2 linked regions of the Aromatoleum petrolei genome follow. The main gene of each other region encodes a partner of the protein of the gene in region 2 in a complex. Links are inferred from orthologs where the notes say so. Each region holds a gene or a part of one and is shown on either strand. Other genes may lie near its edges. The genes, in order: xseB and xseA.

Region 1 (10,966 bases), 2.7 Mb from region 2 along the record:
GCGCTCGCGCTGACGCAGCGCCTGCAGGAACAGGTCACCGCCGACTACGCGCGCTACGAGTTCCACAAGATCGTCCAGGCGCTGCAGAACTTCGCTGCCGAAGACCTCGGCGCGTTCTACCTCGACATCCTCAAGGACCGCCTGTACACGACCAAGGCGGACTCGCGCGCACGCCGCGCCGCGCAGACCGCCCTGTGGCACATCACTCAGGCCCTTATCCGCATGATGGCGCCCATCCTGTCCTTCACTGCTGAAGAGATCTGGTCGCTGATCGGCCAGGACAAGGAAGACAGCGTGATGCTTCACACCTGGCACGAACTGCCCGCGCTCGGCGACACCGAAGCGCTCGTTGCGCGCTGGACGCTGATCCGCGAGGAACGCGCCAAGGTGCAGAAGGTTCTCGAGGGCCTGCGCACGGAAGGCCGGATCGGCGCTTCGCTGCAGGCCGAGGTCGTCGTACGCGCGAGCGGCACGAAACACGATGCGCTGGCAAGCCTGGACGAGGATCTGCGCTTCGTGCTGATCACCTCGCGCGCCGAACTCGTGCGCGCCGCCGACGAGGCCGCCGAAGGGATCGACGCGAGCGCGTCCGGACACGCCAAGTGCGGCCGTTGCTGGCACTTCCGTACCGACGTCGGCAGCCACGCCGAGCACCCCGAACTGTGCGGCCGCTGCCACGACAACCTCTTCGGCGCCGGGGAAACGCGCGTCCATGCGTGATTCCGCCGCGGCCCCGCAGGCGACCGGCAGCGCCCCCGCGCTGACGCGCCGCTTCTTCGGCTGGCTGGAACTCGCGGCGCTGGTGATCGTCCTCGACCAGTTGACGAAATGGCTCGTGCTGTCGCAGCTCGACTTCGGCGAGGCCATTCCGGTCACGGGTTTCTTCCAACTCGTGCTGGTGTTCAACCCGGGCGCCGCGTTCAGCTTCCTGGCCGACCATTCCGGATGGCAGCGCTGGTTCTTCGTCATCCTCGCGCTCGGCGTCAGCGGCTGGCTCCTTGCACTGCTGCGCCATCACCATCGCGAGACCCTGCTGCCGCTGGCCTTCAGCCTGCTGATCGGCGGCGCACTGGGCAACGTCATCGACCGCCTGGTTCACGGCGCCGTCGTCGACTTCCTCTACTTCCACGTCGGTCGCTACGGCTGGCCGGCCTTCAACCTGGCTGACTCGGCGATCACCGTCGGGGTCGCCCTGATGCTGTGGGCGCAGTTCCGCGCCCCGCGCACCACCAGCAACACCAATCCGGAGAACCCCTCGTGACGCAGACCGTCCAACCGAACAGCCTCGTAACGCTGCACTACCGCATCGCCCTCGAAAACGGCCAGCCGCTGATCAGCACTTTCGAGGGCACGCCTGCGACCCTGCAGCTCGGATGCGGCGACCTCCTCCCGAGTCTCGAGCGCGTGCTCGAAGGCCTGGAGGTGGGCACCCACCAGCAGTTCACGCTGGCGCCGGAACAGGCTTTCGGCCCCTACAACCCGGACCTCGTCGAGCACGTGAAGCGCGAACACATGCCGGAAGAGGAAATCGAACCGATGACGATCATGGAATTCGGCGCACCCGATGGCACCCGCTACTCCGGCCTCGTGCGTGAAATCGACGACGTCCGCGCAATCGTCGACTTCAACCACCCGCTCGCCGGCAAGACGATCCGCTTCGAGGTCGAAGTCATCGGTGTCCTCTGACGCCGCAGGCGGCCGGCCCCAACCCACACAGAGGTCAAGATGAACGATTCCGAAATCCTGCTCGCCAATCCGCGCGGCTTCTGCGCCGGGGTGGAACGGGCGATCGAGATCGTCGAACGCGCACTGGCGCGCTTCGGCGCACCGATCTACGTGCGCCACGAAGTCGTGCATAACAAGTTCGTCGTCGACGACCTGCGCGCCAAGGGCGCGGTGTTCGTCGAGGAGCTCGACGAGGTTCCCGCCGGCAGCACCGTCATCTTCAGCGCCCACGGCGTGCCCCAGGCGGTGCGAGCGGAGGCCGAGAAGCGCGGCCTGCGCGTGTTCGACGCCACCTGCCCGCTCGTCACCAAGGTGCATATCGAGGTCGCACGCATGCGCGAACAGGGCCGCGAGCTCGTCATGATCGGGCACAAGGGCCACCCCGAAGTCGAAGGCACGATGGGACAGGTGAAGGACGGCATCCATCTCGTCGAAAAGGTCGAGGACGTCGCAACGCTGCAGGTCGCCGACCCCGACAAGCTCGCCTACGTGACGCAGACCACCCTGTCGGTGGATGACGCGGCGACCCTCGTCGCTGCGCTGCGCGAACGCTTCCCGGCGATCGTCGGCCCGAAGAAGGACGACATCTGCTACGCGACACAGAACCGGCAGGACGCGGTCAAGTTCATGGCCCCGCGCGTCGACATCGTCTTCGTCGTCGGCTCGCGCAACAGCTCCAACTCCAACCGCCTGCGCGAAGTCGCCGAGTTGCTCGGTGTGCCCGCCTATCTGATCGACAACGCCGAAGGCATCGACCCGGCGTGGATTGCGGGACGGAACCGCATCGGCGTGACGGCCGGAGCCTCCGCCCCGGAGGTGCTGGTCGACGCCGTCATTGAACGCCTCAAGGCCCTTGGCGGCGGCTCGGTGCGCACTCTCGAAGGCGTTCCCGAGCGAGTCACCTTCCCGCTGCCTAAGGAGCTGCAGGCCGACGCCTGAGCACGTACACCTGCCGGGCTCCTCCAGAGGGGGATCCGCGGCGGGCCGGCAACCCCTTCCGCCTGCGCGCACGTGTTGCCAAGCCGCGAACAAGAGGGCTAAATATGCCGTTATCGCGCATCGTGCGGCAGCTGACCGCCCCCCTCGACCGCGCGTCCAGATACACCACTACCGGCGTGTCGCTCGAGCCGGGGTGACATCCAGCAGCCCCAGGGGAGCCCCTCCCGCGATGAAACGCAGACATTCCGAACGGCTGACGGTACTGTTGCCGACCATTGCGCTCGCCATCCTCGGGGCGTGCAGCGCACCGAATGCCGATACGCCGCAGAGCTCACCCAATGCGGCGACCTCCGCCGCCCGACCGGCCCTCACGGTCGAAGTCACCATCCCTCAGCCCGTCGCATGGAGCCGATCGATTCCCGCGACCGGCAATGTCGCCGCATGGCAGGAGACGATCGTCGGCAGCGAGATCGGTGGGCTGCGCATCGCGCAGGTGCATGCGAATGTCGGCGACCGCGTGACCAAGGGGCAGATACTCGTGACGCTCGACGACGCCGTCGTGCAGGCCGATCTCGCCCAGGCGCGCGCCCAGCTCCAGGAGGCTCGCGCGATGCACGCCGAAGCGCGCGCCAACGGAGACCGCGCGCGGCGTTTCCAGCCGACGGGCATGATGAGCGAGCAACAGGTCACGCAATACCTGACGGCCGAACAGACCGCCAAGTCGCGCATCGAGCTCGCCGCTGCGCGCGTCCAGCTGGCCGAACTGCGCGTCCGCCAGACCCGCATCCTGGCGCCCGACGATGCGCTCATCTCCGGCCGTGCAGCGACGGTGGGAACCGTCCCGCAGGCGGGACAGGAACTCTACCGCCTCATCCTTCAGGGCCGCCTCGAGTGGCGCGCCGAGGTCGCGGCCGAAGACATCGGCCAGATCCGTTCCGGCGACGCGGCGAAGCTCAAACTTGCCGGCGGAGAAACCGTGAGCGGTCGTGTGCGCAGCATCGCCCCCTCGATCGACCCGCAGACGCGCAACGGGATCGTTTATGTCGATCTCGACCAAAGCGGGGCAAAGGCGGGCATGTTCGCCAATGGCGAAATCATCCCGCTCGCCCAGGAGCTCGCCCACGCACTCAGCCTGCCGCAATCGGCCGTGCTCCTGCGCGATGGCTTCTCCTACGTCTTCCGGATCGGCTCCGACAGAAAGCTGGCGCAAGTTCGCGTGACGCCCGGTCGGCGGCGGGGTGACAGCATGGAGATCCTCGCCGGCATTGCCGAAGGCGAGCGCTTCGTCCGTAGCGGCGTCGGTTTTCTCAACGACGGCGACCTGGTCGACATAGCGGCAGCCACCCCGGCCGCTTCCCCGCAGCAGTGAGGCGCCGGCGATGAACGTATCGGCGTGGTCGATCCGCAACCCGGTCCCGGGCGTGCTCCTGTTCATCCTGCTGAGCCTGCTCGGGATACTGTCTTTCAGCCGGATGAAAGTGCAGAACTTTCCGGACATCGACCTTCCCATGGTCGTGCTCACCGCGAGCCTGCCCGGCGCGGCACCGGCGCAACTCGAAACCGAGGTGGCACGCAAGATCGAAAATTCGATTGCCACGCTGCAGGACGTCAAGCACATCTACACGCGCATCCAGGATGGGGTCGCGACGGTCACGACCGAGTTCCGGCTCGAGAAGCCGACCCAGGAAGCCGTCGATGACGTCCGCGATGCCTTCTCGCGCGTCCGCTCCGATCTGCCGGGCGACCTGCGCGATCCCGTCATCCAGCGCTTCAACCTCTCCGGCCTGCCGATCGTCACCTACACCATCGCCTCTGATACGCTGGACGAGGAAGCGCTGTCGTGGTTCGTCGACAACACGGTTGCGAAGGCCCTGCTCTCCGTTCCCGGAGTCGGCCTCGTGTCACGCGTCGGCGGAGCGACGCGCGAGGTGCGCCTCGAACTCGACCCCGACCGGCTGCTCGCGCTCAATGCCACTGTCGCCGACATTTCCCGCCAGCTGCGGCGGATCCAGCTCGAATCCTCCGGCGGACGGGCCGATCTGGGCAGCGGCGAGCAGGCCGTCAGAACGTTGGCTACGGCACTGAGCGCCGCGGAACTCGCGAACATGGAAATCGCGCTGAGCGACGGACGCAACATGCGCCTCGGCAGCCTCGGCCGGATCGAGGACACCGTCGCCGAACGACGCTCGGCAGCGCTCCTGGACGGCAAGCCCGTCGTCGGTTTTGAGATCGTGCGAGCGCGCGGTGCCGGCGAGATCGAGGTCGCCGAAGGCGTCGCCCGACGCATCCACGAGCTTTCCGCGACGCATCCCGACATCACGTTCCGCGAGGCATACAACTTCGTCGATCCGGTCCGCGAGGGTTATCACGGTTCCCTGTGGCTGCTGGCGGAAGGCGCGATCCTCGCAGTGATCGTCGTATGGTTCTTCCTGCGCGACTGGCGCGCGACCTTCGTGGCTGCAACCGCATTGCCCCTGTCCGTGCTACCGGCACTGATCGGCATGGAATACCTCGGCTTCACCATCAACGTCGTGACGCTGCTGTCGCTGTCACTCGTGATCGGCATCCTTGTCGACGACGCGATCGTCGAGATCGAGAACATCGTGCGCCACCTCCGCATGGGCAAGACGCCGTATCAGGCTGCGATGGAAGCGGCCGACGAGATCGGGCTCGCCGTCATCGCCACGACCTTCACCCTCGTCGCCGTGTTTCTTCCGACGGCCTTCATGAGCGGCATTTCCGGCAAGTTTTTCAAGCAGTTCGGCTGGACCGCGTCGCTCGCGGTGATGGCTTCGCTGCTCGTCGCCCGCATGCTCACCCCGATGATGTCGGCCTACATGCTGCGCCCCATCCCGCCCACGGCGCATGAAGGGCGGCTCACGACGGCCTACCTCGGCTGGGTGCGAGCATGCCTGACCCACCGCTGGGCCACGATGCTCGCGGCGACCGGCTTCTTCGTCGGCTCGCTTGCCCTCATTCCTCTTCTGCCCACGGCCTTCATGCCGCCTGACGATCTCGCGCAGACGCTCGTATCGATCGAGCTGCCGCCGGGAAGTCGCTTCAACGAAACCTCCCGTGCTGCCGAACAGGCCCGAGCGATCATCACGCAGAACCCCCACGTCAAGCAGGTCTACACCGCGGTAGGCGGCGGCAATGCGGGCGCGGACGCCTTCAACCTGGGTGGCGCCCCCGAAGTCCGCAAGGCCTCCCTCACGATCAACCTGACTCCGCGTGGCGAACGCGCCGTCACCAAGCAGCAGATCGAGGAACAGCTGCGTCAGGCCTTGCGCAGCCTTCCCGGTGTGCGCGTGCGCGTCGGACTCGGCGCCGGCGGCGAGAAGTACGTATTCACGCTGATCGGTGACGACCCCGCGGTGCTGTCGCGCGCGGCACGGGACGTCGAACGCGATCTGCGTGCGATGCGGGGCATCGGCAACGTCACCTCCAGCGCGAGCCTCGTGCGTCCCGAGGTCGTCGTGCGCCCGGACTTTGCCCGTGCCGCCGACCTCGGCGTCACCGCCGCGGCGATCTCGGATTCGCTGCGCATCGCCACCGCCGGCGACTACGATTTCGGCCTCGCCAAGCTCAATCTCTCGGAACGCCAGGTCCCCATCGTCGTACGCCTGCCCGAAGGGGCGCGCGGCGATCTCGAACTCCTCGCGCGCCTGCCGGTTCCCGCACGCCAGGGGAACGTCATGCTCGGCAATGTCGCGGACATCAGCATCGAAAGCGGCCCGTCCGAGATCGCCCGCTTCGACCGCCGCCGCAACATCAACTTCGACATTGAACTCACGAGCCGGCCGATGGGCGAGGTCGAGACAGAGGTCCGGGCGCTGCCCTCGTTGCAGGCGCTCCCCCAGGGCGTGATCTGGCAGCCGATCGGCGACGCCGACGAGATGCGCATCCTGTTCAAGAGCTTCGGCCTGGCGATGCTCACCGGTGTGCTCTGCATCTACCTCGTGCTGGTCCTGCTGTTCCGCGAATTCACCCAGCCCATGACCATCCTGGCGGCACTGCCCCTCGCGCTGGGCGGCGCCTTCGTCGCCCTGCTCGTTGCGGGCAGCAGCTTCTCGATGCCCTCGCTGATCGGCCTGATCATGCTGATGGGGGTCACCAGCAAGAACTCCATCCTGCTCGTCGAGTATGCGATCGTCGCGCGACGAGATCACGGCATGTCCCGCTTCGATGCAGTCATCGATGCCTGCCACAAGCGCGCCCGCCCGATCATCATGACGACCATCGCCATGGGTGCCGGCATGCTGCCGATTGCACTGGGCCTAGGGGTCGATCCGTCCTTCCGCGCCCCCATGGCGATCGCCGTCATCGGCGGGTTGATCACCTCGACCTTCCTCAGTCTGCTGGTGATTCCTGTCGTCTACTCCCTCGTCGACGACATGCTCGCGCGCTGGCGCAAGCGGCACGAGCGCCGTGCCGCGCCGCGCAACGAAAATGCCGCGGCAGACGTGCACGAAATGCGCTCCTGACCGCGCAGAATAGGAAACGGGCCGCCCGCGGGCGGCCCGTTCATCTGCACGATCCGGTACGGCGCGGCAAGGCGCCGTCAGAAATGTTCGCCCATGATGCGGCGGTAGAACTCGTGGAAGTGCTGCATTCCGTCCTCGTACGGCGACTGGTAGGGCCCGACCTCGTTGCGCCCCTCCTGCAGCAATGCCCAACGGCCGCGGTCCATGCGCTCGCCGATCACGTCGTCCTCGATCGCCGTCTCCATGTAGGCCGCCTGCTCGGCCTCCACGAACTCGCGTTCGAACTCCACGATGTCTTCCGGATAGTAGAACTCGACGACGTTGGTCGTGCGGTTCACGTCCTGGGGAATGAGCGTGCTGACCACCAGCACGTGCGGATACCACTCCACCATCACGTTCGGATAGTAAGTGAGCCAGATCGCCCCTTGCTGCGGGCGCTTGTCACCGTAGTAGTCGAGCACCGCCTTGTGCCACTTCTGGTAGGTCGCCGACCCCGGCTTCGCGAGCGAGGTGATTCCCACACGCTGCACCGAATACCAGTCGCCAAACTGCCAGCTCAGGTCGTCGCAGGTCACGAAGTTGCCCAGCCCGGGATGGAAGGGCACGACGTGGTAGTCCTCGAGATAGACCTCGATGAAGGTCTTCCAGTTGTACTTGCACTCGTGGATCTCGACTCGATCGAGCTTGTAACCGGAGAAATCGAACTGCTCTGCCACGTTCATGCCGGCCAGGTCGGCTGCGGCCGAGCGCGGCCCCGCGAACAGCAGGCCGTTCCAGTTCTCCAGCGCATCGCGCCTGAGGTTGAGGCAGGGGTTCTCGGGGAAATGCGGCGCACCGAGCAGTTCGCCCCGCTGGTCGTAGGTCCAGCGGTGGATCGGGCAGACGATGCGCTCGGCCTTGCCCGAACCTTCGAGCATGATTGCCTGGCGATGGCGGCAGATGTTCGAAAGCCGATGAACACCGTCACCGGTACGAAACAGAAGCTTGGAATGGTCGAGCCACTCCAGGGAACGATAGCTGCCGACCTCCGGCACCATCAGTTCATGACCGACATAGCCCGGCCCGGCCTGGAACAACAGACGTTTTTCGAGTTCGAAAATGCTTTCGTCGAAATACGCCGACACCGGCAACTGAGACACCGCCGGGGACAATTTGGCCTTGGAAGCAAGGTCGGACACCCCCGAACCTCCCATGAAAAGTCAAGAAATTCGGAAAAACCAGCAGACCATTTTATGCGAGAAGTAATTTGACCGCCAGTAGCGCGATCGGTTACTTTTCTCCCTTTTACTGGCCCGGCTTCGAGTCATGGCAAAGACGGCAAACTCGCCGAAATCCTTCGAATCGGCCATCGCCGAACTCGAATCGATCGTGCAGGAAATGGAAACCGGCAACATCACGCTGGAACAGGCGCTGGAACACTACCAGCGCGGCGCCGGCCTGCTGAAATACTGCCAGGAAACCCTGCAGGCAGCCGAGCAGCGCGTGCTCCAGCTCGAGAACGGCGTGCTCGCACCACTCGACAACCCCGAAGACAGGAGGAGCCCGGAGTGAGCGGGAATCATTTCGCCGCCTGGATGGAAGGCATCCAGCAACGCACCGAAACCGCACTCGGCGCCATCCTCCCCGAAGCGTCCATCGCCCCGCAGCGCCTGCACGAGGCGATGCGTTACGCCGTGCTGGGCGGTGGCAAGCGCGTGCGTCCGCTGCTTGTGCATGCGGCTGGCCAGCTCGCGGGCGCAGCCCCCGCACGTCTCGACCGCCTCGCCTGTGCCGTGGAACTCATCCACGCCTACTCCCTCGTCCACGACGACCTGCCCTGCATGGACGACGACGTCCTGCGCCGCGGCAAGCCCACCGTGCACGTCGAATACGACGAAGCGACCGCCTTGCTCGTGGGCGACGCGCTACAGGCCCTCGCCTTCCAGGTCATCGCGGAAGACCGTGTGAGCGACAATGCCGCCGTGCAGCTCGAGATGATCACGCTCCTCGCACGCGCCTCCGGCTCGCGCGGCATGGCCGGCGGCCAGGCCATCGACCTGGGCGCAGTGGGCAAGCAGCTCACACGCGAAGAACTCGAGTTCATGCACATCCACAAGACCGGCGCCCTGATACGGGCCTCGGTGCTGCTCGGCGCGCAGGCGGGCGCACCGCTTGCTCCCGAGGCGCTCGCCCACCTCGACCGCTACGGTAAACTCGTCGGCCTGCTGTTCCAGGTCGTCGACGACATCCTTGACGCGCAGGCCGACACTGCCACCCTGGGCAAGACCGCCGGCAAGGACGCGGAACACAACAAGCCGACCTACGTCACGCTCCTCGGTCTGTCCGAAGCGCGCACGCTGGCCGACGTTCTGCTCGCCGACGCCCGCGACGCCATCGCATCCTTCGGCCCCGCGGCCGCAAGGCTGGACGAACTGGCGAGTTTCATCGTCCACCGCCGATTCTGAATTCCGCCCTGCCGGACATCCAAATGCCTCAGTACCCCCTGCTGCACCGCATCGACTCACCGTCCGACCTGCGCCGGCTCGAACGGCGCGACCTGCATGCGCTCGCGACCGAGTTGCGCGCCTTCCTGATCGAATCGGTATCGAAGACCGGCGGGCATTTGTCCTCCAACCTCGGCACCGTCGAGCTCACGATCGCGCTGCACTACATCTTCAACACTCCCGACGACCGCATCGTGTGGGACGTCGGCCATCAGACCTATGGCCACAAGATTCTGACCGGACGCCGCGAAGCGATGAGCGGGCTGCGCCGGTTCGGCGGCATCTCGGGCTTTCCGCGACGCTGCGAGAGCGAATACGACACCTTCGGGACGGCGCACTCCTCCACCTCGATCTCGGCCGCGCTGGGGATGGCGGTGGCCGCGCGTGACCGCGGCGACACCGACCGCCGCTCGATCGCCGTGATCGGCGACGGCGCGATGTCGGCCGGCATGGCCTTCGAAGCGCTCAATAATGCGGGCGACACCAGCGACGTGAACCTCCTGGTGATCCTCAACGACAACGAGATGTCGATCTCGCCGCCGGTCGGTGCGCTGACCAAGATCCTCGCGCGCATGCTCTCCGGCAGCACCTATAACGCCGCACGACGCGCCGGCGAGAAGGTCCTGGGAGTTGCCCCGCCGATGCTCGATTTCGCCCGCAAGGTCGAGGAGCACGTCAAGGGCCTGATCACCCCGGGCACCCTGTTCGAGGAATTCGGCTTCCACTACTACGGCCCGATCGACGGCCACGACCTCGACGCGCTCATCCCCACACTGCAGAACCTAAAGAAGCTCAACGGCCTGCAGTTCCTGCACGTGATCACGCGCAAGGGCCAAGGCTACAAGCTCGCCGAAGCCGACCCCATCCTCTATCACGGCGTCTCCAGCTTCGACCACCGCGCCGGCATCCAGAGCGGCAAGGGTGGCGGCAAGCTCACCTATACCCAGGTCTTCGGCGACTGGCTGTGCGACATCGCCGCGCGCGACGACAAGGTCATCGGGATCACACCGGCAATGCGCGAAGGCTCCGGCATGGTGCGTTTCGCCAAGGAATTCCCTGAGCGCTACCACGACGTCGGCATCGCCGAGCAGCACGCCGTCACCTTCGCCGCCGGCCTCGCATGCGAGGGCTTCAAGCCGGTCGTCGCGATCTACTCGACCTTTCTGCAACGCGCCTACGACCAGCTCGTCCACGACGTCGCACTGCAGAACCTGCCTGTCGTCTTCGCGATCGACCGTGCGGGGGTGGTCGGTGCGGACGGCGCGACGCACCATGGCGCCTTCGACCTGTCCTACCTCGCCTGCATCCCGAACATGGTCGTGATGACGCCGGCCG
Region 2 (10,968 bases):
TGCTGTGCGCTCGGCAGGACGTCGTCGCCGACGCGCAGCGCGTTGTCCTCGACGCGGCCGTGGAAGAAGTTCACCGAGCCGAGAAACCCATACACGAAGGGCGTCGCGGGCTGGCGGTAGACCTCTTCGGGTGTGCCGATCTGCTCCACATGGCCGCGGTCCATCAGCACGATGCGATCGGCAACCTCGAGGGCCTCCTCCTGATCGTGGGTGACGAAGATCGAGGTGATATGCAGCTCGTCGTGCAGCTTGCGCAGCCAGCGGCGCAGTTCCTTGCGTACCTTGGCATCGAGCGCGCCGAAGGGTTCGTCGAGCAGCAACACGCGCGGTTCCACCGCGAGGGCACGGGCGAGCGCGATGCGCTGGCGCTGGCCGCCCGACAGTTGCGCCGGGAAGCGGTCGGCGAGCCAGTCGAGCTGCACGAGGTCGAGGAGTTCATGCACCTTGTCGCGGATCTGCACTTCCGACGGACGTTGCCCGCGTGGCTTCATGCGCATGCCGAAGGCGACGTTGTCGAACACGCTCATGTGGCGGAACAGCGCGTAATGCTGGAACACGAAGCCGACCTGGCGGTCGCGCACATGGGTGCCCGAGGCGTCCCCTCCGTCCAGGAGTACCTGTCCGGATTCTGCCTGCTCAAGGCCGGCGATGATGCGCAGGAGCGTCGTCTTGCCACAGCCGGACGGCCCCAGCAGGGCGACCAGTTCGCCGGTCGGGAAGTCGAGCGAGACGTCGTCGAGCGCGACGAAGTCGCCGAACGTCTTGCGGATGTTTCTGACCTGAATGCTCATGATGCGGCGTCCTGATGGGCTTCTCGTGATTGCTTCCCGCCGCCGGCGCGGTGCTCGACCCAGGTCTTGATCACCAGGGTCACGAGCGCGAGCAGGGCCAGCAGCGACGCCACCGCAAACGCGGCGGCGAACTGGTATTCGTTGTAGAGAATCTCGACGTGCAGCGGCAGCGTGTTGGTCTGGCCGCGGATGTGGCCGGAGACGACCGACACCGCGCCGAACTCGCCCATCGCGCGGGCATTGCACAGGATCACGCCATACAGCAGTCCCCACTTGATGTTCGGCAGCGTCACGTGCCAGAAGGTCTGCCAGCCGTTGGCGCCGAGCACGATCGCGGCGTCCTCCTCCTCGCGGCCCTGTGCCTGCATCAGCGGAATGAGTTCGCGTGCGACGAAGGGAAAGGTCACGAACACCGTCGCGAGCACGATGCCGGGTACCGCGAAGATGACCTTGATGTCATGATCGGCAAGCCAGGGGCCGAGCCAGCCCTGTGCACCGAAAATCAGCACGTAGATCAGGCCGGCGATCACGGGCGACACCGAGAAGGGTAGGTCGATGAGTGTGATGAGGAGATGCTTGCCACGGAACTCGAATTTCGCGATCGCCCACGCGGCCGCGACGCCGAACACCAGGTTGAGCGGCACCGAGATCACCGCCGCGGTGAGCGTGAGCTTGATCGCCCACAGCGCATCCTCGTGTATCAGCGCACCCCAATAGGTTTCCCATCCCTTGCGCGATGCCTCGACAAAGACCGCTACGAGCGGAAGCAGCAGGAACACCGCGAAGAAGGCGAGCGAGATGCCGAGGATCGTCCATTTGATCCAAGGCTCCTCGCGCGTGGCCTCCCGGGATTCGAAACGGTCGGCAGCGTCGGTGTGCGCGGCGCCGGCCCAGTCGAGTGTCGCTGCGCCGGCCATCAGCGGTCCCTCCCGGTTCTCCGGGTCGTCCACGCCTGCAGGCTGTTGATCAGGAGCAGCAGCGCGAACGACACCGCCAGCATCACGACCGCGATCGCGGTCGCGCCCGTGTAGTCGTATTGTTCGAGTTTGGTGATGATCATCAGCGGCGTGATCTCTGACACCATCGGGATATTGCCGGCAATGAAGATGACCGATCCGTATTCGCCCACCGCACGGGCGAAGGCCAGCGCAAAGCCCGTCAGCAGCGCTGGCAGCAGCACCGGCAGGATCACGTGACGGAAGATCTGCCAGCGCCCGGCGCCGAGGCTGGCGGCCGCTTCCTCCAGTTCGGTGTCGAGGTCCTCGAGGACGGGCTGCACGGTGCGCACGACGAAGGGCAGGCCGATGAAGACCAGCGCAACCAGCACGCCCAGCGGCTTGAACGCCACCTGGATGCCCAGCGGATCGAGGTACTGCCCGATCCAGCCGTTCTTGGCATACAGGGCGGTCAGCGCGATGCCGGCGACCGCGGTGGGCAGCGCGAAGGGCAGGTCCACCAAGGCGTCGACGAAGCGCTTGCCGGGAAAGCTGTAGCGCACCAGCGACCACGCCAGCAGCAGGCCGAATACGGCGTTGATGGCGGCGGCGGCGAGCGATACGCCGAAGGACAGCTTGTAGCTTGCGACGACGCGCGGCGCGCTGATGACTGCCCAGAATTCCGCGGCGCTCAGGCTGGCCGTCTTGAGGAACACCGCCGCGAGCGGCAGCAGCACGATCAGCGAGAGGTAGGCGAGGGTGTAGCCGAGCGTCAAGCGGAAGCCCGGCAGCACCCGGAAGGCCCGGCTGGCGCTCATTTCGTGATGCTCCCTATGCATTTCATGATTCAAGTCTATGCGCACCGCTTGGGCCCGTTAAATAATAAAAAGCGGGCTGGTTATTCGAATTCCTGCGAAGGGGGAAGGGGGCGTGTCGGGGCGTCAGTCATGCCTGGCCGGACGGCAGTCCGTGTGCAGCAGGGGGCCGTAGCTAAGCCTTGCGCCGGCGCCTCCTCCAGCAGTCCGAGCGGACCGAAACGGGCCGGATCGGCCGGCGCGACGAGCAGCGCCGCGGCCACCCGTTCGGGCCGGTCGGCCGCGGCGACCACGCTCGCCAGGCAGCCGAAGCTGTGCGCGACGAGCCACACCGAGTGCGCCGACTCGTCGATCTCGCGCCGCACCGCCGCCGCCCAGCGCGCCAGCACCGGCGCCTCCCAATCAACGCCGCGCACGCGCCGCGCGTCCGGCAGGCGCCGTTCCAGCCACGTCTGCCAGTGGTCCGGTCCGCTGCCGTGGAAGCCCGGCACGATCAGCGTCGTGTGTCGCATGCGCGGCTCTCCGGGTATCGTGACGCGCGGCTCAACGGGTGAATATCTGGTCGAACACGCCGCCGTCGTCGAAGTGCGCCTTCTGCGTCTTAGCCCAGCCGCCGAACAGCCCGTCGATCGTGAAGGTCTTCACCTTCGGGAAGCGCGCCACGTCCTTCGGGTCGGCCAGCTCCGGCTTCGCCGGGCGATAATAGTGCTGCGCCGCGATCCTCTGTCCCGCCGGTGAGTACAGGTACTCGAGGTAGGCCTTCGCGATCTCGGTGGTGCCGCGCTTGTTGGCGACGCCATCGACAACGGTAACCGGCGGTTCGGCGACGATCGTCACCGACGGCACGATGATTTCGAACTTGTCCGGCCCCAGTTCGTTCACCGACAGGAAGGCTTCGTTCTCCCACGCCAACAGTACATCGCCGATCCCGCGCTGCACGAAGGTATTCGTCGCGCCGCGTGCGCCCGAATCGAGTACGGGCACGTGCCTGAACAAGTCGGTGACGAACGCCTTCGCTTTCGACTCGTCGCCGCCCGGCTGCTGAAGCGCGTAACCCCATGCCGCAAGGTAGTTCCAGCGCGCACCACCGGACGTCTTCGGGTTCGGGGTGATCACCTCGACGCCCGGTTTTACGAGATCGCCCCAATCCTTGATGCCCTTCGGGTTGCCCTTGCGCACCAGAAAAACGATGGTCGAGGTGTAGGGCGAACTGTTGTGCGCGAGCCGCTTCTGCCAGTCCGCCGGGATCTTGCCCGTCTTCGCCGCGATCGCATCGATGTCGTAGGCCAGCGCCAGGGTCACCACGTCCGCCTCCAGCCCGTCTATCACCGCGCGCGCCTGCTTGCCGGCGCCGCCATGCGACTGCTTGATCGTCACGTCCTGGCCGGTTTTCGCCTTCCAGTACTTCGCGAATTCGGGGTTGAACGCCTGGTACAGCTCGCGGGTCGGGTCGTACGAGACGTTGAGCAGGGTTGTTTGCCCGTATGCGGCGCCTGCGATCCCCGCGCTCAGGGCGAAGGCAATCAGGCTGCGGCGCAAGAGAGTGGATTTCATGGTGGCTTTCTCCGGTGAATTGAATTCGATGGAGAAAATCTACCGACTTGCGCTGATTACCTGAACGAAGAAAAACTGAAATGTATAGTCACAAACGACATGGCCTCCGCCCGTTGAACGGGAGGAGGCCATGCAGCCGGCCCTGTGCAGGCCGGTCAAGCCGATCCGGGTCAGGCGGCGAAGTTCTTCGCGGCGAAGTCCCAGTTGGCGAGGCTGTTCAGGAAAGTCGCGACGAAGTCCGGGCGACGGTTGCGGTAGTCGATGTAATAGGCGTGTTCCCACACATCGATACAGAGCAGGGCCTTGTCGCCGGTCGTCAGCGGAGTGCCGGCGGCGCCCATGTTGACGATGTCGACGCTGCCGTCGGCCTTCTTCACCAGCCAGGTCCAGCCCGAACCGAAGTTGCCCACGGCCGAGGTCGTGAAGGCCTTCTTGAAGTCCTCGAAGCTGCCCCACTTAACCTTGATCGCTTCGGCCAGCGCGCCCGTCGGCTCGCCGCCGCCGTTCGGCTTCATGCCGTTCCAGAAGAAGGTGTGGTTCCAAACCTGCGCGGAGTTGTTATACACGCCGCCGGCGGGGGCCTTCTTGATGATCGCCTCGAGGTCGAGGTTCTCGTACTCGGTGCCCTTGATCAGGTTGTTGAGGTTGGTCACATAGGCCTGGTGGTGCTTGCCGTAGTGGAACTCCATGGTCTCGGCCGAGATGTGCGGAGCCAGGGCGTCCTTCGCATAGGGCAGGGGGGGCAGGGTATGTTCCATTTGTTCTCCTTCCTGTTTCGTTTCAGGGTTGTCGGGGTTAAAGCCTGACTATTCTAGTCGGGATTGAGCCCCGCTGGCAATCCGGCGGGCCGTGCAGCCTGTCCGCGGGAGTATCCTGCAACGCGCTGCAGCGCGTGCTTCATGCTTTCGTGCTATTCACGATAGCACGCAGATGCCCGATTGCGAGTTCCACCGAGATCTCCTCGCCTGCCGTCGTCTCGTCGGCGTGCCTCAGGATTCGCCCCTCGGCATCGCGCGTGATGCTGTAGCCGCGCGCCAGCACCGCCTGCGGCGCCAGGTGCTGCAGGTGGGTCGCCAGCGTGGCGAGTCGCTCCGCACGGCGCTGCACGAGGCGTTCACCTGCTACGCTGAGCCTTTGCGCCGCACGGGCACAGCGCTCCATCTCCCGGCGCAGGTCGGGCTCGCGGGCGACGAGGCGCAGTTCCAGGACGCGGCGTGTTCCTTCCATGCGTTCCAGGCGGCGCGCCATCGACGCGCCCAGGCGTGTGGCGAGCAGTTCGCTGCGCTCGCGTGCGAGCCCCAGCCGCTCGCGTGGATGCACCAGCCGCAGCGCAGCCCGGTCGAGCCGCTGTGCCAGTCCGTGCAGGCGCCGTTCCATGCCGGTGGACAGGGAGCGCGCCAAGTCGCCCACGCGTGCCCGCGCGGCGTGGTAGCCCGCGCTCGCCAGCTCGGCTGCCCCCGTGGGCGTTGCTGCGCGCACGTCGGCCGCGAAATCGGCGATGGTGAAGTCCGTCTCGTGGCCGACGCCGCTCACGACCGGCACCGTGCAGGCGCGGATTGCGCGCGCCAGCGCCTCGTCGTTGAAGGCCCACAAGTCCTCAATGCTGCCGCCGCCGCGTACCACCAGCAGCAGGTCGATGCCGTCGTCCGCGGCGCGCGCATCCGCCGTCCGCACGGCTTCCGCGAGCTTCGCGCCGGCGTCCGCGCCCTGCACCGGCGACGGGTAGAGGACCACCGCCAAGTGCGGCGCACGCCGCTGCAACGCCGCCAACACGTCCTTCCATGCCGCGGCCGCAGGCGAAGTCACGACGCCTATGCGGCGCGGGTAAGGCGGCAGTTCCCGCTTCGCAGCCGGATCAAACAGGCCTTCCGCCGCAAGTTTTTCCTTGAGGCGCAGGAAGGCCTCGAACAGGTTGCCCTGCCCGGTCTGGCGCAAGGCTTCGACACTGAGCTGGAAATCGCCGCGCGCCTCGTACAGCGTCACAAGAGAACGGGCATCCACACGCATCCCGTTCTCGAGGCGAAACGGCAGCAGCTGGGCACGATTGCGCCACATCGTGCAGCGAACCTGCGCCTGGGCGTCCTTCAGGGTGAAATACAGATGGCCCGACGGCGCCCGTGTGAGGTTGGATATTTCGCCGCTCACCCACAGCAAGGGGAAGCGGGCTTCGAGCGTTTCGCGGGCAATCCGGTTGAGCGTCGAGACGCTGATCGCCCGGCCGGGGCCGTTCGCGTCTTCCGGGCCGCCGAAGTGAAGGGAATCGGTGTTCTGCATGAGGCGGATTGTAGCGGAATCCACAAGGTGGCCGTTCTGTCAATGGTGTATGTACGAATCCGCGCGGTATTTAGGGGTATTTGCAAGTCACTGTTTATAAACAACAAAATTGTTGCTTAATTTTTCATCGCAGTAAGAAAACACTTGTCGCGACAGCCATTTGGCGACTAATTCGCGAAGAATCCACAAACTTATCCACAGGTTTTGTGGATTCTTGTCCCGTTCATGACAAAAGGGTGCGCCCTTGCCGTGTTCGCGGCCCGGGGTTAGAGTTCTTCTTTTTTCGAGTTCCCGGAGTTCCTGCGTGTTCGCGCTCATCCAGTCCGCGGGCTGGCCCGTCTGGCCCCTCCTGCTGGTATCCATCGTTGCCGTCGCCCTCATCATCGAACGCGGCGTCACCCTGCGTCGTTCGCGCATCGTGCCCGAAGGGCTGCTCGAAAAGGTGCTCGCCGACCTACGCCAGAAGGGCGCCACGTCCGAGATGGCCAACCGCGTGGCGGCCCATTCGCCGCTCGGTCGCGTCCTCGCCGCGGGCCTGCGCAATGTCGGCAGCACGCGCGAAGTCATGAAGGAGGCGATCGAGGAAACCGGCCGCGCCGTCGCGCACGAACTCGAGCGCTTTCTCAACACGCTCGGCACCATCGCGTCGATCGCGCCGTTGATGGGCCTGTTCGGCACCATCGTCGGCATGATCGACATCTTCGCCGCCCAGGGAGCGGCCACGACCAACCCGCAGCAGCTCGCGCAGGGCATCTCCACCGCTCTCTACGCCACGGGCCTGGGCCTGATGATCGCGATTCCCTCGATCATCTTCTGGCGCCATTACCGCGCGGTCGTCGACGGCTTCGTCGTCGACATGGAGCAGCAGGCGATCAAGCTGGTCGAGGTCGTACACGGCGACCGTCGTCCCTGAGCGGGAATGCAGCGCATGAACTTCCAGCGCGGACGCAAACACGAAGCACCGGACATCAACCTGATCCCGCTAATCGATGTCCTGCTGGTCCTGATCATCTTTCTCGTCCTCACGACGACCTACTCCAAGGTGTCGGGACTCGAGATCAACCTCCCCACGGCCGACACCAAGGCCGCCGAAGTTACGCCCAGCGAGATCGTGGTCGCGGTGAATGCCGCCGGAGACGTTCTCGTCAATCGCCAGCCGGTCGGCGACAAGAGCATCAATGCGATCGCCGCGGCGCTCGGTCGCGCCGTTCCCGCCGGAGGCAAGGATCCAGTCGTGGTCATCACGGCTGACGCCAAGGCCGCGCACCAGAGCGTCATTGACGTAATGCAGGCGGCGCAGCGTGCGGGCCTGCCGCACATCACCTTCGCCACCCAGTCCGCCCCGTGAGCCCTCTTGCCGCCGGGGCGGTGTCGGCGACCCGGCCGCCGAGGCCGTACACCTGATCCATGGCGCGCAGCAGCCCGGAGTGGTGGCAACGCCGCTCGCTCGTCGCGCACCTGCTGCGCCCCTTGTCGGCGCTGTTCGGCGCCCTTGCCGCGACGCGTCGTCGCCGCTATCGCAGTGACCTGCGGCGTGTCGAGCGCCTCCCGGTTCCGGTCATCATCGTCGGCAACATTGCTGTCGGCGGCAGTGGCAAGACGCCGGTCGTGGATTGGCTCGTGCGCGAGCTGCGCGCGGCGGGGTGGGTGCCCGGAGTCGTCAGTCGCGGCTATGGCGGCCAATTCGACGGCGTCGCCCTGGTTCCCGCCGACGGCGATACTTCCCTGTACGGCGACGAACCCGTACTCCTCGCGCGCCTGACCGCTTGCCCGGTTGCCGTCGGTGCGGACCGCCCGGCCGCGGCAAGAGCGCTTCTGGCCCGGCATCCCGAGTGCGACGTCATTGTGTCCGACGACGGCTTGCAGCATTACCGCCTTGCTCGCGACGTCGAGCTCGCGGTCGTGGACGAGCGCACGCTCGGCAACCGCTGGCTGCTGCCCGCCGGCCCGCTGCGCGAACCGGTGAGCCGGCTGCGCGAAGTCGATGTGGTGATTGCCCATGGCGCCCTTTCGGCAGAAGTCAGGCAGGCAATCGGCGGTACGCCGGTGTTCCCGATGAGGCTCGAAGGCGATGCCTTCATCTCCCTGCGGGATGCGACGTCTTGGTGCCAGCCCGACGCATTCACGGGGCGCCGCGTGCATGCGGTCGCCGGCATAGGTCGCCCGGAGCGATTTTTCGATCAGTTGCGCGCGATGGGACTCGATGTCGTGCCCCATCCCTTCCCGGATCACCACCCATTCACCCCAGCCGACCTGGCGTTCGCACCGGGCGAGGCGAAAGTCCTGACCAGCAAGGATGCGGTAAAATGCTCGGCTTTCGCGCCTGCCGACACTTGGGAATTCCCGGTCAGGGCACAGATCCCGGCGGGCGCCGCCGAACATATCCTGGAGAAACTGTCGCATGGACGCCAGACTGCTTGAAATCCTCGTGTGCCCCGTCTGCAAGGGTCCCCTCGACTTCGTCAAGGACAAGCAGGAACTCGTCTGCAAGGCTGACCGCCTCGCGTTCCCGATCCGCGACGGCATTCCGGTGATGCTCGAGGAAGAGGCGCGCCAGCTGCCGGCCGAAGAAGTCGACGCCCTGCGCCGCTGAGCATGGCCGGCTTCCACGTCGTCATTCCGGCACGCTACGCCTCGACGCGCCTGCCGGGCAAGCCGCTCGCGGACATCGGGGGCAAGCCGATGGTGGTGCGCGTGCTCGACCAGGCACGCAAGGCCGGGCCGCTGTCCGCGTGGGTCGCGACCGACGATGAACGTGTCGTCGACGCCGTGCGGTCGGCCGGCGGTGACGTGCTGATGACGTGCGCCGATCATCCCAGCGGCACCGACCGTCTCGCCGAGGTCGTTGCCGCCCGCGGCTGGAGCGATGACCAGATCGTCGTCAATGTGCAGGGTGACGAACCCCTGATCGACCCCGTCCTGATCGTCGATGTCGCACGGGCCCTCGCCGATTCGCCCGACGCAGCGATCGCGACGGCCGCGCATCCGCTGCACGACGCTGCCGAATTCTTCAATCCGAACGTCGTCAAGGTCGTGTGCGACGCGCACGATCGTGCGCTGTATTTCTCGCGCGCCCCGATCCCTTGGGCGCGTGACGATTTCGCCAGATCTCGTGAGGCGATCCCTGCGGGCCTTCCGGTACAGCGCCACATCGGCATCTACGCTTATCGCGTCGACTTCCTGCGCCGCTATGCAGGGCTGGCGCCATCGCCGCTGGAAAACTGGGAGGCGCTCGAGCAGTTGCGGGCGCTGTGGCACGGTTACCGCATTCGGGTACTTTCCGTCGAACGCGCGCCGGCGGCGGGCGTCGATACGCCCGAAGACCTTGAGCGCGTCCGGGCGGTGTTTGACCGCGCGGGGCGAGTCGAGTAAGTTTCGAGCTTCATTTTTTGGGAACCATGCGGCCGGACTGGCGCGGCATGACAGGGAGGAGAGGATTCATGCGTTTGATTCTGTTGGGGCCCCCGGGCGCAGGCAAGGGTACTCAGGCGAACTTCATCAAGGAAAAGTTCGGCATTCCGCAGATTTCCACCGGTGACATGCTGCGCGCCGCGGTCAAGGCCGGCACCCCGCTGGGTATCGAAGCCAAGAAGGTGATGGATGCGGGCGGACTGGTTTCCGACGACATCATCATCGGCCTGGTGAAGGATCGCCTGCAGCAGGACGACTGCAAGTCCGGTTACATGTTCGACGGCTTCCCGCGCACGATTCCGCAGGCTGATGCGATGAAGGAGGCCGGCGTGCCGATCGACTTCGTCCTCGAGATCGACGTTCCCGACAGCGAGATTGTCGAGCGCATGAGTGGGCGCCGTGTGCACGTCGCCTCGGGCCGCACCTACCACGTCAAGTTCAACCCGCCCAAGGTTGCGGGCAAGGACGACGTGACCGGCGAGGATCTCATCCAGCGCGACGACGACCGCGAGGAAACCGTGAAGAAGCGCCTCGAGGTCTATCACGCCCAGACCAAGCCGCTGGTCGAGTACTATTCGAAGTGGGCAGCCTCGGGTGCGGCTACCGCCCCGAAGGTCCGCAAGATCTCCGGTCTCGGTGCGGTCGAAGCGATCACCGCGAGCGCGTTCGAAGCGCTGAAATAAGCGGACGTCTCGGATACAGGCGCGGCGAGCGGCGGGAGCCATCCCGTTTCTCGCCGCGTTTTCTTTGGCATCACACGAGAGCGCGATGGCCAGGACAAATCTACTCTATGCGCAGTCGGGGGGCGTAACCGCGGTCATCAACGCCACCGCGGCGGCGGTGATTGCCGCTGCGCGCGAACGCGGCGACGCCATCGGCACCGTGCTTGCCGCCCGCCACGGCATTCTCGGCGCCCTCGGCGAGGATCTGATCGACACGACGACGCTGGGTGCCGGCGATCTCGACGCGCTTTCGCACATGCCGGGCGGCGCCTTTGGCTCCTGCCGCTTCGATCTTGATCCGCCCGACCGGAACCCCGCCCAGTACGACCGCCTGTTCGCGGTCTTCGCGGCGCATGGCATCGGTTATTTCCTCTACAACGGCGGCAACGGCTCGATGGATACCGTCGCCAAGATCTCGGCTGCCGCCCGTGTGCGTGGCTACCCGCTGGTGTGCGTGGGCGTGCCG

What was found.
Region 1: the proteins of xseA (region 2) and xseB are in contact, whole or in part, in a cryo-EM structure (PDB 8TXR), measured with the Escherichia coli proteins. The link is inferred for Aromatoleum petrolei from one-to-one orthologs.

Annotation. Positions count from the first base shown.
Region 1 is NZ_CP059560.1:1,226,672-1,237,637, forward strand. What follows is about bases 7,246-10,076. They hold xseB (exodeoxyribonuclease VII small subunit), read left to right. Parts: upstream 7,246-8,453; coding sequence 8,454-8,699; downstream 8,700-10,076. Other genes in these bases: ToN1_RS05575 (aromatic ring-hydroxylating oxygenase subunit alpha), read right to left, coding at 7,246-8,326; ToN1_RS05585 (polyprenyl synthetase family protein), read left to right, coding at 8,723-9,592; dxs (1-deoxy-D-xylulose-5-phosphate synthase), read left to right, coding at 9,616-10,076. Outside these bases: ileS (isoleucine--tRNA ligase), read left to right, coding at 1-720; lspA (signal peptidase II), read left to right, coding at 713-1,261; ToN1_RS05555 (FKBP-type peptidyl-prolyl cis-trans isomerase), read left to right, coding at 1,258-1,686; ispH (4-hydroxy-3-methylbut-2-enyl diphosphate reductase), read left to right, coding at 1,726-2,664; ToN1_RS05565 (efflux RND transporter periplasmic adaptor subunit), read left to right, coding at 2,894-4,033; ToN1_RS05570 (efflux RND transporter permease subunit), read left to right, coding at 4,044-7,148; more of ToN1_RS05575, read right to left, coding at 7,226-7,245; more of dxs, read left to right, coding at 10,077-10,966. UniProt on the Escherichia coli protein: Bidirectionally degrades single-stranded DNA into large acid-insoluble oligonucleotides, which are then degraded further into small acid-soluble oligonucleotides.
Region 2 is NZ_CP059560.1:3,905,726-3,916,693, forward strand. What follows is about bases 4,182-7,014. They hold xseA (exodeoxyribonuclease VII large subunit), read right to left. Parts: upstream 6,370-7,014; coding sequence 4,993-6,369; downstream 4,182-4,992. Other genes in these bases: ToN1_RS17765 (superoxide dismutase), read right to left, coding at 4,266-4,853; ToN1_RS17775 (hypothetical protein), read right to left, coding at 6,457-6,687; ToN1_RS17780 (MotA/TolQ/ExbB proton channel family protein), read left to right, coding at 6,674-7,014. Also shown: ToN1_RS17740 (sulfate/molybdate ABC transporter ATP-binding protein), read right to left, coding at 1-791; sulfate ABC transporter permease subunit CysW, read right to left, coding at 788-1,708; sulfate ABC transporter permease subunit CysT, read right to left, coding at 1,708-2,544; ToN1_RS17755 (RBBP9/YdeN family alpha/beta hydrolase), read right to left, coding at 2,625-3,053; ToN1_RS17760 (sulfate ABC transporter substrate-binding protein), read right to left, coding at 3,085-4,095; more of ToN1_RS17780, read left to right, coding at 7,015-7,282; ToN1_RS17785 (ExbD/TolR family protein), read left to right, coding at 7,298-7,717; lpxK (tetraacyldisaccharide 4'-kinase), read left to right, coding at 7,777-8,790; ToN1_RS17795 (Trm112 family protein), read left to right, coding at 8,771-8,962; kdsB (3-deoxy-manno-octulosonate cytidylyltransferase), read left to right, coding at 8,965-9,741; adk (adenylate kinase), read left to right, coding at 9,810-10,463; ToN1_RS17810 (6-phosphofructokinase), read left to right, coding at 10,549-10,968. UniProt on the Escherichia coli protein: Bidirectionally degrades single-stranded DNA into large acid-insoluble oligonucleotides, which are then degraded further into small acid-soluble oligonucleotides.